2 regions of the Kitasatospora sp. NPDC041917 genome follow, and region 1 is predicted to be linked to the other one. Evidence: riboswitches for the same ligand, from Rfam matches in the RefSeq annotation. Region 1 holds a riboswitch; the other holds the start of a gene.
What was found. A riboswitch is a leader RNA that binds a small molecule or an ion and turns the genes downstream of it on or off. The one in region 1 is predicted to bind thiamine pyrophosphate.
Positions count from the first base shown of each region.

Region 2: another riboswitch for thiamine pyrophosphate. It lies ahead of ACZ6EM_RS06415 (purine-cytosine permease family protein); the one in region 1 lies ahead of thiO (glycine oxidase ThiO).

Region 1 covers NZ_JBVJBI010000017.1:179,541-187,682, reverse strand. The annotation lists gene ACZ6EM_RS22200 (sulfite oxidase-like oxidoreductase) at 1-50, shown strand, start outside; gene pknB (Stk1 family PASTA domain-containing Ser/Thr kinase) at 85-1,872, opposite strand; gene ACZ6EM_RS22190 (thiazole synthase) at 1,953-2,750, opposite strand; gene thiS (sulfur carrier protein ThiS) at 2,754-2,978, opposite strand; gene thiO (glycine oxidase ThiO) at 2,975-4,150, opposite strand; TPP riboswitch at 4,154-4,266, opposite strand; gene ACZ6EM_RS22175 (NAD(P)/FAD-dependent oxidoreductase) at 4,350-5,558, shown strand; gene ACZ6EM_RS22170 (Rv2175c family DNA-binding protein) at 5,601-5,966, shown strand; gene thiE (thiamine phosphate synthase) at 5,966-6,619, shown strand; gene ACZ6EM_RS22160 (polyprenyl synthetase family protein) at 6,677-7,807, opposite strand; gene metF (methylenetetrahydrofolate reductase [NAD(P)H]) at 8,004-8,142, shown strand, end outside.
Region 2 covers NZ_JBVJBI010000004.1:145,649-153,790, forward strand. The annotation lists gene ACZ6EM_RS06390 (PP2C family protein-serine/threonine phosphatase) at 1-778, opposite strand, end outside; gene ACZ6EM_RS06395 (bifunctional DNA primase/polymerase) at 1,396-2,058, shown strand; gene ACZ6EM_RS06400 (DUF5926 family protein) at 2,289-3,272, opposite strand; gene ACZ6EM_RS06405 (ATP-binding protein) at 3,342-3,917, opposite strand; gene ACZ6EM_RS06410 (glycerophosphodiester phosphodiesterase) at 4,264-5,088, opposite strand; gene ACZ6EM_RS06415 (purine-cytosine permease family protein) at 5,229-6,647, opposite strand; TPP riboswitch at 6,640-6,784, opposite strand; gene ACZ6EM_RS06420 (S1C family serine protease) at 7,072-8,142, shown strand, end outside.

The DNA.
Region 1 (8,142 bases):
AGCAGCGCTACTCCTACCAGGAGGAGCCCGGCGACGGGCCGCTGCGCTGAACCCCTCGCGGCGGCCGGGCGGGTCGGACGCGCCCTAGAACAGCGAGAACTTGACCGTCACCACGCTGCGCTGCGGGCGCCGCTCGCCCGCCGCCGGGCTCTGGCCGGAGGAGGTGACCGCGCCGAACACGTCCCAGCCGCTGGTCTGCATGGTGAAGCCCGCCGCCTGGAGCGCCTTCTGCGCCTCGTCCTTGCCCATCCCCGTGACGTTCGGGACCGGCACCATGCCCTTGCTGACCACCAGCGAGACCGCGGAGTTCTCCTGCAGCAGCTGCCCGGCCGCCGGCGAGCTGCTGATCACCGAGCCCTCGGGCACGGTGTCGTCGTAGGTCTCGGTCACACCGCCCCTGGTCAGCTGGGCGCCGGCCAGGGCCGAGGCGGCGTCGGCGGAGCTCTTGCCGGCGAGGTCCGGCACCGCGATCCGTTTGGGGCCCCGGGAGACGGTGACGGTGACGCTGTCGCTCTTGCGGGTGCGCGCACCCACCCCGGGATCCACGGAGATCACCTGCCCGGACGGCACGGACTCGCTGAACACCTCGACGAACCTGCCGTGCAGGCCCTCCTTGTCCAGGACCCGCTGCGCCTCGGCCCGGTCCTTGCCGAGCACGCCCGGCACCGCGCCGTACAGCCCCTCGGAGATCCCGTAGGTGGCGCCGCCGATCGCCAGGACCAGGGCGGCCACCGCGGCCGTCCAGATCAGCGGCCCACGGGGGAGACGGCGGCGCGGCGTGGCCGGCCGGCGCCGCTGCACCGGGGTCGGCTCGTCGTACGGGCGGGGCTCGGCGAGCAGCTCGTCCATCAGCTCCGGCGGCATGTCCAGCACGCTGGTGCGCTCGGTCGGCGGGGCGTCGGCGGGCCGCGGCAGCGGCTGGACCACCGAGGTCGGCTCAGTGGTCGGGTAGCGAGAGCCGGGCCGGGTGGAGGCCGGCGGCTCGGCGTCCAGCTCGGCCGGGGTGAGGGTGCGGCGCACCCGCTGGAGGGCGGCGAGCAGCTCGACCGCGTCGTACGGGCGCGCGTCGGCGGACCGGGCGCAGGCGCCGGCCACTATCGCGTCCAGTTCGGGGCCGATGGCGGGGGCGACCAGGGAGGGGGCCGGGACGTCCTCGTGCAGGTGCTTGTACATGACCTGGACGGGATTGTCGCCGGTGTGCGGGCGGCGGCCGGTGAGCATCTCGTACAGCAGGATGCCGGCCGCGTAGACGTCCACCCGCTGGTCGGTCGGGGCGTCCGGGAGGATCTGCTCGGGGGCCAGGTAGGAGACGGTGCCCATGACCGTGCCGCCGGTGGCGGTGGTGGTCGAGGTGGGCGCGCCGTCGGCGGTGCCGAGCACCCGGACCAGGCCGAAGTCGGCGACCTTGACCAGGCCGCCGTCGGTGATCAGCACGTTCTCGGGCTTGACGTCGCGGTGGACCAGCCCGGCCCGGTGGGCGGCGCCGAGCGCGGCCAGTACCGGCTCCAGCACGTCCAGAGCGGCCCGGACGGACAGCGCGCCGCGGTCGCGCAGCAGGTCGCGCAGGGTGCGGCCGGGCACGTACTCCATGGCGAGGAAGACGTGACCGCCGTCCGCGCCCTGGTCGAAGACGGTGACCACGTTGGGGTGGGTGAGCTTGGCGACGGCCTTGGCCTCGCGGATGAAGCGGGCGGTGAAACCCGCGTCGCCGGCCAGCGAAGGGTGCATCACCTTGAGTGCGACCACGCGGTCCAGACGGGTGTCGGTGCCCTTGTAGACGGTGGACATCCCGCCGGTCGCGACGCGCTGCTCGACCCGGTACCGGTTGTCGAGCAGGGCGCCGATCAAGGGGTCGTGCAGTGCCATGTCCACTCGGAGAGTCTAGAGCCGCCCGGGACGGCCGGTCCCGGAGGACACCGCCTCCGGGACCGGCTTGTGACATGCGCGACGGTTCAGAACGCGGGGCGCTCGCGGCTGTCCAGGTCGGCCCGGCCGGCCATCGCGGAGGAGGCCTCGGCGTGGAAGCGGCGCGGGATCCGGCCGGCCCGGTGGGCGAGCCGGCCCGCCTCGGCGGCGTGCCGCATCGCCTCGGCCATCAGCACCGGGTCCTGAGCCCTGGTCACCGCAGAGGCGAGCATCACCGCGGCGCAGCCCAGCTCCATCGCCAGCGCCACGTCGGAGGCGGTGCCGGCGCCCGCGTCCAGGATCACCGGGACGCCCGCACCCTCCACGATCAGCTGGAAGTTGTGCGGGTTGCGGATGCCCAGGCCCGAACCGATCGGCGAGCCCAGCGGCATGATGGCCGCGCAGCCGACGTCCTCCAGCTTGCGGGCCAGCACCGGGTCGTCGTTGGTGTACGGCAGGACGGTGAAGCCGTCGTCGACCAGCGTCTCGGCGGCGTCCAGCAGCTCGATCGGGTCGGGCAGCAGGGTGCGCTCGTCGGCGATCACCTCCAGCTTGACCCAGTCGGTGCCGAGCGCCTCGCGGGCCAGTCGGGCGGTCAGCACGGCCTCGCCGGCGGTGAAGCAGCCGGCCGTGTTGGGCAGCACCCGGATGCCGTTGCGGGTCAGCACGTCGAGCACGGAGCCCTGGGTGGTGGCGTCGACCCGGCGCATGGCGACGGTGGTCAGCTCGGTGCCGGAGGCGAGCAGCGCGCGCTCCAGGACCTCCAGGCTGGGGGCGCCCCCGGTGCCCATGATCAGCCGGGAGGAGAAGGCCGTCCCGGCGATGGTCAGAAGGTCGTCGGCCATGGTTCAGCCTCCCTGCACGGCGGTGAGGATCTCGATCCGGTCGCCGCCGGCCAGCGCCGTCCCGGGCCACGAACCGCGGGGCACCACGGCCTCGTTGAGCGCGGCGGCGACACCGGTGTTGGCGGCGCTGACGGCGGCCACCACCTCGGCGAGGGTGGTCGTGGCGGACACCCGGCGGGGCTCGCCGTTGACGGTCAGGGTGATCTCGTTCGGGGCGATCTCGGTCATGCGGAGGCCTTCGCAGCGGGGGGTTCGGGGGAGAAGCGCAGGGGCGTGAACGGCCTTGCCGTTTCGGGGACTTCACCGGTGGCCAGGTACTCGGAGACCAGGTCGGCGGTCACCGGGGTGAGCAGCACGCCGTTGCGGTAGTGGCCGGTGGCGGCGACCAGCCCGGGCAGTGACGTCGGGCCGAGCAGCGGGGCGTTGTCCGGCGATCCGGGGCGCAGCCCGGCGGAGGTCTCCAGCAGCGGGAGTTCGGTGATTCCCGGGACCAACTCGTGGGCGTCGCGCAGGAGTTCGTACACCCCGCCAGCGGTGACGGTGGTGTCGTAGCCCTGCTCCTCGGTGGTCGCGCCGACCACCAGCTCGCCGTTCTCCCGGGGCACCAGGTACAGGTGCCGGCCGCGGACGACGGCGCGGACGTTGCGGGACAGGAACGGGCGGTAGGCGTCCGGGACGTGCAGCCGCAGCACCTGCCCCTTCACCGGGCGGATCGCGGGCAGCACACCGTCGGGCAGGCCGGGCAGCCGGTGGCTGTGCGGGCCGGCGGCGAGGACGACCTGCCCGGCGCCCACCCGTTCCCCGGTCGAGAGCCGGGCGCCGGTCGCGCGGCCGCCCTCGACCAGCAGCTCGACGGCCTCGGCGCGGTGCAGCAGGACGTTCGCGTTCTCGCAGGCGGCGGCCAGGGCGGTGAGCAGGCGCCGGGGGTCCACCTGGTGGTCGTCCGCGACGTGCAGGCCGCCGCGCACGCCGGGGGCGAGCATCGGCTCCAGCCTGCGGGCCTCCCGGCCGGTCAGCCAGGTCGAGTCCAGACCGAGCCGCTGGTGGAAGGCGTGCAGCTCGCGCAGTTCCTCGCGGTCGTCGGAGTCCAGCGCCACGGCGACGGTGCCGCAGCGGCGGTAGCCGGTGTCCCGGCCGCCGCTCGCCTCGGAGAGCTCGGCGGCGAAGGCCGCGTACCGCTCGTTCGAGGCCATCCCGAGGCGGAGCAGCGGCTCCTCGCCGTACTGCAGCTCGGTGACCGGGGCGAGCATCCCGGCCGCGACCCCGGCGGCCCCGCCGCCGGGGGAGGGGTCGACCACGATCACGTTCCGCAGCCCGCGCTGCGCGGCGCGCCAGGCGACGGTGAGGCCGATGACGCCCCCGCCGATCACCAGCACGTCGGCGTGGGCGCCTGATGGCAAGCGTGACAAAGCTGCTCTTCTCCCTTCGCCGGTATGACCCGGATCAGGTTCGGACGGTCGCAGGCCGTGCCAGCCCGCCTCTCAGCCCGGTGCGCCGGGCTCCCGTGTGGTGCCCCCACCTTAACGCCGGGGGTCGGCCCGGCCGAAGGCCCGTACAGCGGGCGGACGGCCCGCAGGCCGCCGCGTCGCGCTGAGTACAGTGACGGGCGTGGCAGAGCTGAGCGGAACGGATCAGGTGGTCGTCGTCGGAGCCGGGCTGGCCGGGGCGCAGTGCGCCCTCAAGCTGCGGCAGGGCGGCCGGCAGGGGCCGATCGTGCTGGTCGGCGAGGAGCCGCACGCGCCGTACGACCGGCCGCCGCTCTCCAAGGACGTGCTGCTCGGCAAGGCCGACTCCACCGCCCTGGACATCGACTACGGGCCGCTCGGCATCGAGCTGCTCACCGGCCGCCGGGCCACCGGCCTGACCCCCGGCGTGCTGCACACCGACGGCGGCGACCTCCCGTACGGCTCGCTGGTGATCGCCACCGGCGCCGTCCCGCGGGCCCTGCCCGGCGCCGAGCGCGCGCACCTGCTGCACACCCTGGACGACGCCCTGGCGCTGCGCGCGCTGCTGCGCCCCGGGCTGCGGCTGGTGCTGGTCGGCGCGGGCTGGATCGGCGCCGAGGTGTCCACCGCGGCCCGCGCGGCGGGCTGCGAGGTGACCGTGGTCGAGGCCGGCCCGGCGCCGCTGCCCGGCGCGCTGCCGACCGAGGTCGGCTCGGCGATGGCCGCCTGGTACGCCGGGGCCGGGGTCGACCTGCGCTGCGGGGTCGGCGTGGCCGCCGTCCAGCCCGGCGCGGTGCTGCTGGCGGACGGCTCGCACCTGCCCGCCGACGAGGTGGTGGTCGGCATCGGGGCCCGCCCCGCGACCGGATGGCTGGCCGGATCCGGGGTCGAGCTGGACGCGGCCGGCGCCGTCGTGGTGGACGGGCGGCTGCGCACCTCGGTGCCCGGGGTGTTCGCGGCCGGCGACTGCGTCAGCTACCCCTCGGCCCGGGCCGGGGCCCGGCTGGCCGTCCAGCACTGGGACCACGCCCTGCAGTCCGGCGAGGCGGTGGCCGCAGCCGTCCTGGGCGCGGACGCGCCGGCCTACGACCCGGTGCCGTACTTCTGGTCCGAGCAGTTCGGCCGGATGGTCCAGTACGCCGGCCGGCACGCCGAGGGCGACGAGCTGCTGTGGCGCGGCTCCCCGAGGGACGGCGACTGGTCGGTGCTCTGGCTGCGCGACGGCGTGCCGAGCGCGCTGCTGGCCGTGGACCGGCCGCGCGACCTCACCCAGGGGCGGAGGCTGATCGAGCGCGGTACGGCCCTGGATCCGGCCCGGGCGGGCGACCCGGCGGTGCCGCTGAAGTCGGCCGTCGCGGGGTAGTGCCTGGTGCGCGGTGGGCCGCGGAGGTGGCAGTCTGGTGGCGTGAGTGAGATCGAAAGCAAGATTGAAGCCCTGGTCACCGACTGGATGTACCTGCCCGACATCTCGGAGCAGTGGGGGGTCCGGGTCACCGAGGTACGTGACCTGGTCAAGAACGGCGGCCTGATCGCCGTCCGGCGCGGGCCGAACAAGTCGCTGCAGGTCCCGGCGGCGTTCATCGACGGCCCGGGCCTGGTCAAGCACCTGTCCGGCACCCTGACCGTCCTGCGGGACTGCGGGTACAACGACGTGGAGATCCTGGAGTGGCTCTTCACCGAGGACCCGTCGCTGCCCGGTAGCCCGATCCAGGCGCTGCGGGAGAACCGCGGCACCGAGGTGAAGCGCCGCGCCCAGGCGATGCTGATCTGATGGCGGCGGACACGCTGCGTACCCGGCTGGCCGACGCCCGGCTCTACCTGTGCACCGACGCCCGCCGGGAGCAGGGCGACCTCGCCGAGTTCCTGGACGCGGCGCTGGCGGGCGGGGTGGACATCGTCCAGTTGCGGGACAAGGGCCTGGAGGCCAAGCAGGAGCTGGAGGCCCTGGAGGTCTTCGCCGACGCCTGCCGCCGGCACGGCAAGCTGCTGGCCGTCAACGACCGTGCCGACGTCGCCCACGCGGCCCGGCCGGACGTCCTGCACCTCGGCCAGGACGACCTGCCGGTGCAGGCCGCCCGGGCGATCCTCGGCGAGGACGTGCTGATCGGCCGTTCCTGCCACGCCGAGTCCGAGGTGGACGCGGCGATCGCCGAACCCGGTACGGACTACTTCTGCACCGGCCCGGTCTGGCCGACCCCGACCAAGCCGGGCCGCCCGGCCCCGGGCCTCGGCCTGGTCTCGTACGCGGCGAAGCAGGACACCGACCGGCCGTGGTTCGCGATCGGCGGGATCGACCTCGGCCACCTGGACGAGGTGCTGGCCGCCGGTGCCCGCAGGATCGTCGTGGTGCGGGCCGTCACCGCCGCGGCGGATCCGCGGGCGGCCGCCGCCGAGCTGTCCCGCCGGGTGCGCGCCGCGCTCTGACCGGCCCGGATCAGCGGGATCCGGGGGCCCGCAGGCCCCCGGGGCCGTCGCCGTCCGTCAGTACTTGCGGACGGTGGCGGCCTCGGCCAGGGCCAGCAGCACCGTACGGGCCCGGTCGTCGGCGAGCGGAGCGGCCTCCAGCGCGGCCAGCGACTGCCGCATCAGCTCCTCGATCCGGTGCTCCACCAGCTCGGGCGCGCCGCTGCGGGCGACCAGCGCGCGCAGCTCGGCGACCTCCGGGGCCGCCAGGTCCGGCGCGCCGAGCCGCTCGTCCAGGTGCCGGGCGTCGGCGGCCGGCAGGCCCCGCATCGCGTGCGCGACCAGCAGGGTGCGCTTGCCCTCGCGCAGGTCGTCCCCGGCCGGCTTGCCGGTGACGGCCGGGTCCCCGAAGACGCCGAGCAGGTCGTCGCGCAGCTGGAAGGCCTCGCCCAGCGGCAACCCGAACGCCCCGTAGGCCTCGACCAGTTCCGGCCCGGCACCGGCCAGCAGCGCACCCACCTGCAGCGGCCGCTCGATGGTGTACTTCGCGGACTTGTAGTGCAGCACCGTCCGCGCCCGGTCCAGCGCGCCCTCGTCGGTCGAGTCGCCGGCCACCGGCTCCAGGACGTCCAGGTACTGGCCGAGCATGACCTCGGTGCGCATCAGGTCGAACACCGGCTTGGCGGCGAGGACGGCGGCCGGCTCCAGGCCGGAGCGCAGGAACAGCTCGTCGCACCAGATCAGCAGCAGGTCGCCGAGCAGCACCGCGGCCGAGGTGCCGTACTGCTCGCGGTCGCCGCGCCAGCCGCTGTCCCGGTGCAGCGCCTCGAAGCGGCGGTGGACCGAGGGCAGGCCGCGGCGGGTGTCGCTGCGGTCCATCAGGTCGTCGTGCACCAGGGCGCTCGCCTGGAGCAGCTCCAGGGCGGCGGCGGCGTTGGCGATCGCCTCACCGGTGGCGCCCCCGGCCGGGCCGCCGGCGCCGCGCCAGCCCCAGTAGCAGAAGGCCGGGCGCAGGCGCTTGCCGCCGTCCAGCAGGAAGTCGCGCAGCGCGTCGGCGGCGGGGGCCAGCCGGGGCGAGATCTTGTCGAGCAGCACGGACTGGCCGTCCATGAACGCGGCGAGCGCCGCGTTGACGCGGGTGCGGACGTCCTCCACGTCAATGGGGTTGGCCGCACTGGGGTTGGCCGGCCGGGTGCTGGACGAGGTCACGATGGGGCTCCGCTGGTTCTCTGGGGTGCAGCAAGCGTAACGGTGCGGCTGGGAACGGGTGTGCGAGCGGCCCCGCGGGGGCTCGGAGGAGGCGCCGCGGGACGGGGCCGGGGCGAACCGGAACGTCTTCCATCTCTTGTCTCAATAGGTGGAATACGGTTGTCCGGCCCCTTCGAACGCCGGATAGCCTGCCAGCATGGCACTCGGTATCGCTTCCACGAGAACGGATCGCGCACTGACGGTGCGCGACCTCCTGGCGGCCGGAAAGCGCTCCTTCTCCTTCGAATTCATGCCGCCGCGCACCGAGGTCGGCGAGCAGAAACTCTGGGACGCCA
Region 2 (8,142 bases), on a different contig from region 1:
CGGCCAGCCGCAGCCCGGCGGCCTGGGGGAGGCGGTCCGGCAGCAGGCCGCGGCGCAGCGCCTCGGTGGTGCGCGAGATCCGGTCCGCCTCCAGCTGCTTGGCGAGCAGCGGGGCGGCGATCTCGCAGTAGTGGCGGGCCAGTTCGCGCTGGCATTCGGTCGGTTCGGCGGGCTCGTCGTAGAACCACAGGGCGGCGGCGAGCGGGCCGTCCTCGGCGGTGGCGAGCGGCAGGCCGTAGGCGCCGCCGAGGCCGAGGTGGACGGCGAGTTCGCGCAGCCGGGTGCCGATGGCCGGGTCCTCGGCGAGGTCGCGGGAGTGCAGCCGGGCGGGCCGGTCCCGTTCGCGCAGCAGCCGGGCCAGCAGGCTCTGCTCGGTCGGGACGGTCTCCAGGGCGCCGAGGCTGGCGCGGTCGAGGCCGAAGCCGACCGGCTGTCCGGGCCCGCCGCCGGGCCGCCTGGTGACCAGCACGCCGCGCCGGGCGCCGAGCAGGGCGGCGCCGGAGGCGAGGACGGTGTCCAGGGTGGCGGCCAGGCCGCGGGTGCGGGCGAGCCGCTCGGTGTGCTCGTGCAGGCTGGTGATTTCGGACAGGCGTCCGGCCAAACGGTCCTGCACGGCGGCGGACGGCGCCGTGCGGGCGTCCGTCGTGCCGTCCAGGGCGTCGACGGGGCCGGGCAGGTCCGGCAGGTCGAGGACGGTGAGCCCGCCTGCGCAGCCGGGTTCGCCCGGCTCGGCGGTCGTCGTCGACGGGAGGGCCGTCGACGGGTGGGACTCGTTCATGCCGTCACTCCTGACGCGGTGCTACGTGCCATGCGAAACCCCCAGATACGGCCAATGTGGAGCGAGCACGGCCTTAGGGCGCGTTTCGCCTCGATTCGCTACTACTCGTCATTGATCGACAGCAATGCCACCACTTCTACACAGGCCATTCGGGGCATGTCCAGATCCAGGACGACGCGGTGGCCTGTTCCACATCCATCGCGACCCGGTCGGGGGGCGCGCGGGGTTGGTGCGCGCGCCGGTCGGGCCGGGAGGCATGGAGCGGGCCGCGAACGGGCAGAACCGGGAGGACGGCCCGGGCGGCCGTCCGGATCGTATGTCCGTGCCGCCCGTGAGCCGGGCTGGCCGGAACTCTCTCACTCGTACGGTGGAACCAAGCGTGCCCGGGCGGCGTCCATCCGTCGCGTACGGGATTCTCGTTCCAAGGGCTGTGCCGGTGCGCGGCCCTTTCATGTCGTGCTCCACACCCGCTCCACGTCGAAGCCGCGCCGCCCGCCCTGCCGCCCGCCCCGCGCCGCGCCGCCCGGGGACCGTGCCGCGGCGGGCCCGCACGGAGGATCCCGACGGACGCCGGCGGGGCGGAGCGAACCGAGCGGTCAGGGAAAGGAACGAGCGCCATGCGTGAGAATCCGAAGGACCGGTCGGAGGAGCGTTCCGCCCGGCTCGCCGCGGCCCTGGCGGCCGCCGTCGACCACCGCTGGCCCGTGGTGCCGGGCGCCGTGCTGCGCGACGGCCGGTGCTCCTGCGGCGACCTGGACTGCACCGTCCCCGGCGCGCACCCCCACGACCCCTCGCTGCTGGCCGCCACCACGGACGCCCGGATGGTGCGCTGGTGGTGGGAGCGGCAGAGCCCGGACGCGCCGGTGCTGGCCGCCACCGGCTCCACGGTGTCGGCGGTCAGCCTGCCCGCGGCGGCCGGCGCCCGGGCGCTGGTCTACCTGGGCGCGCTGCGGCTGCCGCTCGGACCGGTGCTGGCGATGCCGGGCCGCTACGCGCTGTTGGTGGCCCCGTACTCGCTGGACGTGCTCGGTGAGATGCTCGCCCAACTCCCTTGGGTGCCGGGCTCGTTGCGCTATCACGGGCCGGGTGGCTTCCTGGCGCTGCCGCCCGGAGGCGCGGCCGCGGGGGTCGCCGCGGCCGGAGGGCGGGGGAAGGTGCGCTGGGTGCTGGCACCGCGGCCGGGTGCCGGCGGCGGGGTCTGGCTGCCGCAGGTCGGGCCGCTGCTGGGGGAGTTGGTGGAGGCGGCGGTCCGGTTGGACAGCGGACGCTCGGCCTACTGAGGAGCGCAGGTGCCGGGCGGGGCGTCGGGGCCTCCGCGTCGGGGCGTGCACCGGGGCGTTCCGGAAAAACAAAAGATCCGGCCGCTGGCGACGGGGGATGCACCAGCGGCCGGACTCTTTAGACAGTAACAAGGATCTGCGCCCGCGCCAATTTCCAAGACGCCCTCCACGCCCGGAAATTGCGCGTTCACCGCGACAATGTGACGCGTATCACGCGGATCCTGCGCGCTTTAGTTCAGGGTGACCTGACGGTTCACCAGGTTCGCGCGGGCGCGCCGCTCCTCGGCGGTCAGCGGGGTCCCGTCGGCGAGCACGGCGGCGAGCCGCTCGGCGAACTCGGCGGCCGGCTTCTCGCAGTCGGCGGCGGTCATCGCGAGCGGGAGGTCCCACACCGGGACGGTCAGGCCGTGCGCGCGGAACGAGCCCACCAGGCGGGTGTCCGCGCCGAGCGAGGCCTCGCCGGCCGCGTTCAGCCGGGCCAGCGCGTCCAGCAGTTGCTCCTCCGGCACGGTCATCACCCAGCGCAGGTGGTTCTTGTCCGGAGTGCCGCACCAGTAGGCGGAGTCCACGCCGGCGAGCTTCTCGGTCGGGATGGCCGAGGCGTTGGCGCGCTCCAGGGAGGCGGCGACCTCACCGGTGGCGGCCTCGGCGTCCTCAAGCCAGAACTCGAAGCCGGTGTGCACGGTGGGCGTGAACGCGGCCCCGGCGTCCAGCAGGTCCTGCAGGCGGCGCCCGCCCGGGACGGTCCGGCGGGCCGGCACCGGGCTGCCCGGCTCGGTGGCCAGGGCCAGCTCCAGGGCGTCCGCGAGGTCGCGGCTGAGGTCGCCGGAGGCGGACTGGGTCTGCAGGCCGAGCAGGATCGAGCCGTCCTGGCGGCGCAGGGCCGGCCAGGCCAGCGGCAGCACGGTGGCCAGGGTCACCGACGGGACGTCACCGGTGGCGCCGTCCGTCACCCCGGCGGCCAGCGTCAGCGGCACCGTGGCGGCGGGCACCAGCTCGCGCAGCGCCACCCAGTCGGCCTCGCCCGACAGGCCCTCGAACGGGCGGTGCACCAGCTCCTGCACCGCGTGCGAGGCCTCCCGGCCGTGACACGCCTTGTACCGGCGGCCGGAGCCGCAGGGGCAGTCCTCGCGGGCCCCGACCACGGGGATCTCGCCCGTGACGGCGGTGGTGGACTGGCGCTGCGGCGCCTTCTTGGCGGCCTTCTTGCCCATGCTGCGGCTCTCCCGGAAACGGTGGTCCTGTGTTCCGGGAAGCCTAACGACACATTCCCCGCGCCCGGCTCACGCGCTACGGGCGTCGCCCCCGGTGCGCCGGGCGTGCCGGGCCCGGGCGGGCAGCGCCGCCCAGACCGTGACCTCGCCGGGGGCGTCGCGCACGCCCCAGTCGCTGGCCAGCTGGTCGACGATGCTCAGGCCGCGGCCGCCGCGCGAGGTCAGCGAGGGACTCGCGGGCAGCGGCCGGGTGGCCGCCCCGCCGTCCGTGACCTCCAGGGTGAGCACCCCGTCGGCGTGCATCTGCCAGCGGACCAGCACGCCGCCGTCCGGCTCGTCCGAGCCCTCGGCGGACTCCCGGCCGCCCGGTGCGGCGCGCGTCCCGGACGGGACGCCGACCAGCACCTGCCCGAGCACCTCGGCCCGGCCGCTGCGGCCCAGGGCCGGCAGCGGGCCGAGCGGACGGGCGTATCGACAGGCGTTGCTCAACAGCTCGGAAAGGATCAGAACAGCATCATCGATGACCGGTTCCGGTATCTGCCGGTCACCCAGATCTCGACGCAGTCGGCGCCGTGCGACCCCGACACTCGCTGGGCCGTGCGGCACTGCCATGGTCGATGAAGTCGGCACTTCACGCGCCACCATCAACGCCACCCCCGGACCTCCTTCAGCGTATGCCGAGGGAGAGATGCCCCTTGGTAATGCGTCGGAAACGAGCACCGGACGATCCCGCGAGCCCATTTCGAGTGCGGCGACCGACGGTCGACATCAGGTCATTCCGTGCTCACCCTCTGTCGCCTGGATGCAAGAATTCCGGCAATTTCGCGCAAGGAAGGTTTGACTGCCGACCAGAGTGATCGGACCGGAGTGATCGGATCGGGGTGATCGGATCGGGTGATCGGATCGGGCCGACCGGACGCAAGTGACCTGACGGAGCGACCGGTTCGGGGCGACCGGATCGGGCGGGTGCGGCCCCGGACGCACCGGCGGATCACCGGCCGAGCTGCGCCAGCACCTCCGCGGGCCGGTTGGTGATGATCGCGGACACCCCGAGCTCCAGGCAGAGCTCGACGTCGGCCGGCTCGTCCACCGTCCACACGTGCACCTCGTGCCCCAGCTCGCGCAGCCTGGTCACCAGGTGCGGGCGGGCCCGCACCAGCTCGATGCCCGGGCCGGCGATCCGCGCCCCGCCCGGCAGCGGCGAACCCTCGCGCAGCCGGCCGAGCAGCGGCAGGGTCCGCTCGAACAGGAACACCCGCCGGTACTGCGGCGCGGCGGCGGCCACCCGGTTCAGCGCGATCGAGGAGAAGCTCATGATCCGGGCGGACGGGCGGTCGCCGCCCCGGGTCGCGCCGATCCCGAACCGCTCCAGCGTCCGCAGCAGCTCGGCCTCCACCCGGCCGCGGAAACGCACCGGGTGCTTGGTCTCGATCGCCAGGTCCACCGGGCGGCCGCACTCCACCACCAGCTCCAGCAGCCGCTCCAGCCGCAGCACGCCGCGCAGCTCCGGGTCGACGCTGGGGCGGCCGGTCTTCCAGGCGCCGAAGTCGTAGTCCTCCAGCTCGGCGAGGGTCATCGCCGAGACGGTGCCCCGGCCGTTGGAGACCCGGCCGATCCGGCGGTCGTGCACGCAGACCAGCGCGCCGTCGGCGGTGACCCGGACATCGCACTCCAGCGCGTCGGCGCCCTCGTCGAGCGCGCGCCGGTAGGCCGCGAGGGTGTGCTCGGGCAGGGCGTGGGAGGAACCGCGGTGGGCGATCACCTGGACGGACGGCACGGTGCGCGCCGCCGGCGAGGACAGGTCTGGGCTGGTCACAGGCCCAACGATAGGCGGCACAGGTGAAGCGCGGACAAAGACGGCCCCAACCTGTGGGGCCGTCTTCCTGCCCGCGGGGCCGTCCCGGCCGGGCCCGCGGGGCCGGGCCGCCCCCGCTTCGCCCGGTGCGGGCGGCCCGCTCAGTGCCGGTCGGCGCGGCGGGAGAGCGGGGTGAGCGCCCAGGTGACCAGGGCGGGCACCAGGAAGGCGAACAGCGAGGCGGAGGTCCACTCCTGCGGGGTGAAGTGCAGCGACTCCTGGGCCGAGGTCCAGAAGTCCGTCCACCAGCCGGCCACCTTGGTCGGCGCGATGAACTGGTAGACCGCGAAGCCCAGGGCCCACGGCAGCAGCATCGGCCAGCGGGACGGCGCGTCGGCGGAGAGGTTCCAGCCGCGCCGCCCGGCGCCGAGGAAGTAGTCCACCACGAGCACCGCCAGCAGCGGCACGAACACCGAGCCGATCAGCCCGAGGAAGCCGTAGTAGGTGTCGGTGAACTCGTCGATCCGCAGCGCCAGCACGGTGGTCAGCGCGCCGATCGTGCCGGAGAGCACCCGGCGGTCCACCTTCGGCAGCAGGTTCTGCACCGACATCGCCGTCGAGTACACGTTGGCGAAGGACTGGTCCGTCTCGCGCAGCACCAGCACCAGCAGGAACAGCCAGCCGGCCCAGACCCCGAGGAAGGAGTCGAAGATCCGGTTCGGATCGCCGTCCGACTGCAGCAGCGCCATCAGGCCGAGCACGTAGCACCAGACCTGGGCGATCGTGTAGCCGGAGAAGCTGCCCCAGAACGCCGAGCGCGGGGTGCGCGAGTGCCGGGTGTAGTCGGCGGCCAGCGGGACGAAGGAGACCGACACCGCGATCATCGCGTCGGTGGCGCCCAGGAAGCCGTGCCAGTTGCCCGCCCCCGGGTCCGGCACGCCCTGGCGGCCCAGCTGGACGGTGAAGTACACCATCGCCACCGCGACCGCCCCGGCCACGAAGCGGCGCAGCACCGCGATCGAGCCCAGCGGCCAGATGGTCAGCGCCGTGGTCAGCGCGCCCGCGAGCAGGACGAACAGCCAGCGGTAGCCGGTGGTGTGCGCGACGGTCTGCGCGCCCGCCGAGATGGTCAGCAGCTCGAACACGCCCCAGCCGATGCACTGCACGATGTTCAGCACCGTCGGCAGGTACGACAGCCGGGTGCCGAACAGCCCGCGCAGGTTCGCCATCGCGGGGGCGCCGGTGCGGGCGCCGATCAGCGAGGCCACGCCGAGCATCGCGGTGCCGACCGCCGTACCGACCGTGATCGCGGTCACCGCGGCGACCAGCGACAGCTCGCTGCCGGGGGCGCCGAGCACGGTGGCGGCGGTGGAGAAGCCGATCAGGCTGACGCCCAGGTTCATCCAGAGCGCGAAGTGGTCCCGGAAGCGCAGCGTGCGCGGCGGCTCGGTGTCCAGCACCAGGGGCGCTTCGACGTGCTCGGGGCGCTCCAGGACGGCGGTCGCGCCCGCGGCGGAGGCGTCCGCACCGGGGGCGGGAACGTTCGCGCCCGAAGAAGAGGATGGCGAAGCAGGCGGCATGGCCGATACTCCCTACGCCGGCATTACCCGGACAGGTTCCGGCGGTCAGCGCCCCCTCGACCGTCCGTCACTCGTGTGGCGTACGGTCGACATGCGCACTCTCAGCCTGGTGGGTCCAAGCTCCCGCGTGTCAGTTTGGAGCGACAGGCTAACCGGCACGGGGGCGAACGCCCAAGGCCGAGGGTGTGCGGTCCGCATCGCGGGACGCCCGGCGGGGGAGGGGAGCCTCGGCCGTCGGTGCCGGTGCCGGCGTGGGTGCCGGCGTGGGTGCCGGTGTCGGAGCCGGTGTTCGGTGCCGGCGTCGGGTGTCGGCGTCTGCGTCGGCTAAGGATTCTTATGAGTTCTTCAGAGGGGTCCTTACGGCAATCGAATCGACAGTGCGAAAAACTATGGTCCTTGGTTCTGCCAGCTATGGAGGTCGTCCGTGAGCACCGAGCGCGAGGTTGGGCCCGCCGGGCCGCAGGGGGAGCAGCCCGCCGGGCAGGGGGCGGCCGAGTCCGCTTCCGAAGGCCCCGCTCAGGGCGGGCACCAGCCGACCATGGCCTTCCGGCGGGTGCCCGAGCCGGAGTCGGGCGCCGTCGAGGCCGCCCCCGTCGAGGCGGCACCGCCCGTCGACGCCGTCGCGGCCGAGGGTGTCCCGGCCGAGGGCGGGCACAAGCCCACCGTCGCCTTCACCAAGGTGCCCGCACCGGAGGCCCCCGCGGCCCCTGCGGCGCCCGCCGCCGAGCAGCCGGCCGTCGACCCGGTCACCGGCTACATCGACGCGCCGCCGCCGGTCCTGCCGCCCGCCCCGCAGGCTCCGGTGGCCCCGCTCGCCGCGCCCGCCCCGGCCGCGGCCCCCGCCGCCCCGGCGCTGCCGCCGGCCGACAACCCGTACGCCACCCCGACCCACGGCGTCCCGGCCCCCGTCGCGCACGAGGGCTACGGCGCCGCTCCGGCCGCCCCCGTCGCGCACGAGGGCTACGGCGCCGCCCCCGCCGCGCACGGCCACCACCCCTTCGGGGCCGGTCAGCCGCTCGGCGGCTGGGGCCCCACCCACGACTCCACCTCCGGCGGCGCGGGCTACCCCGGCGGCCCGGCGGGCCCGCTCGGCTACCCGGCGGACCACCCCGGCGGTCCGGTCGGCCCCGGCGGCCCGCGCAAGAAGCGCGGCGGCCTGGTCGCCCTGATCGCGGCCGTCGCGCTGGTCGCCGGTGTGGCCGGCGGCGTGCTCGGTGTGACCGTCACCGACAATGCCGACAAGCGCAGCTCCGCGAACGACCACCGCAGCACCACCGTGCAGGCCAGCGACACCCAGAAGAACGAGCCCGCCCCCGGCTCGATCGCCGCCATCGCGCAGAAGGCGCTGCCCAGCGTCGTCACCATCAAGGCGCAGGGCAACGGCGAGTCGGGCACCGGCACCGGCTTCGTCTTCGACACCGAGGGCCACATCCTCACCAACAACCACGTGGTCGCGCCGACCCTCAACGGCGGCAAACTGACCGTCAAGTTCGCC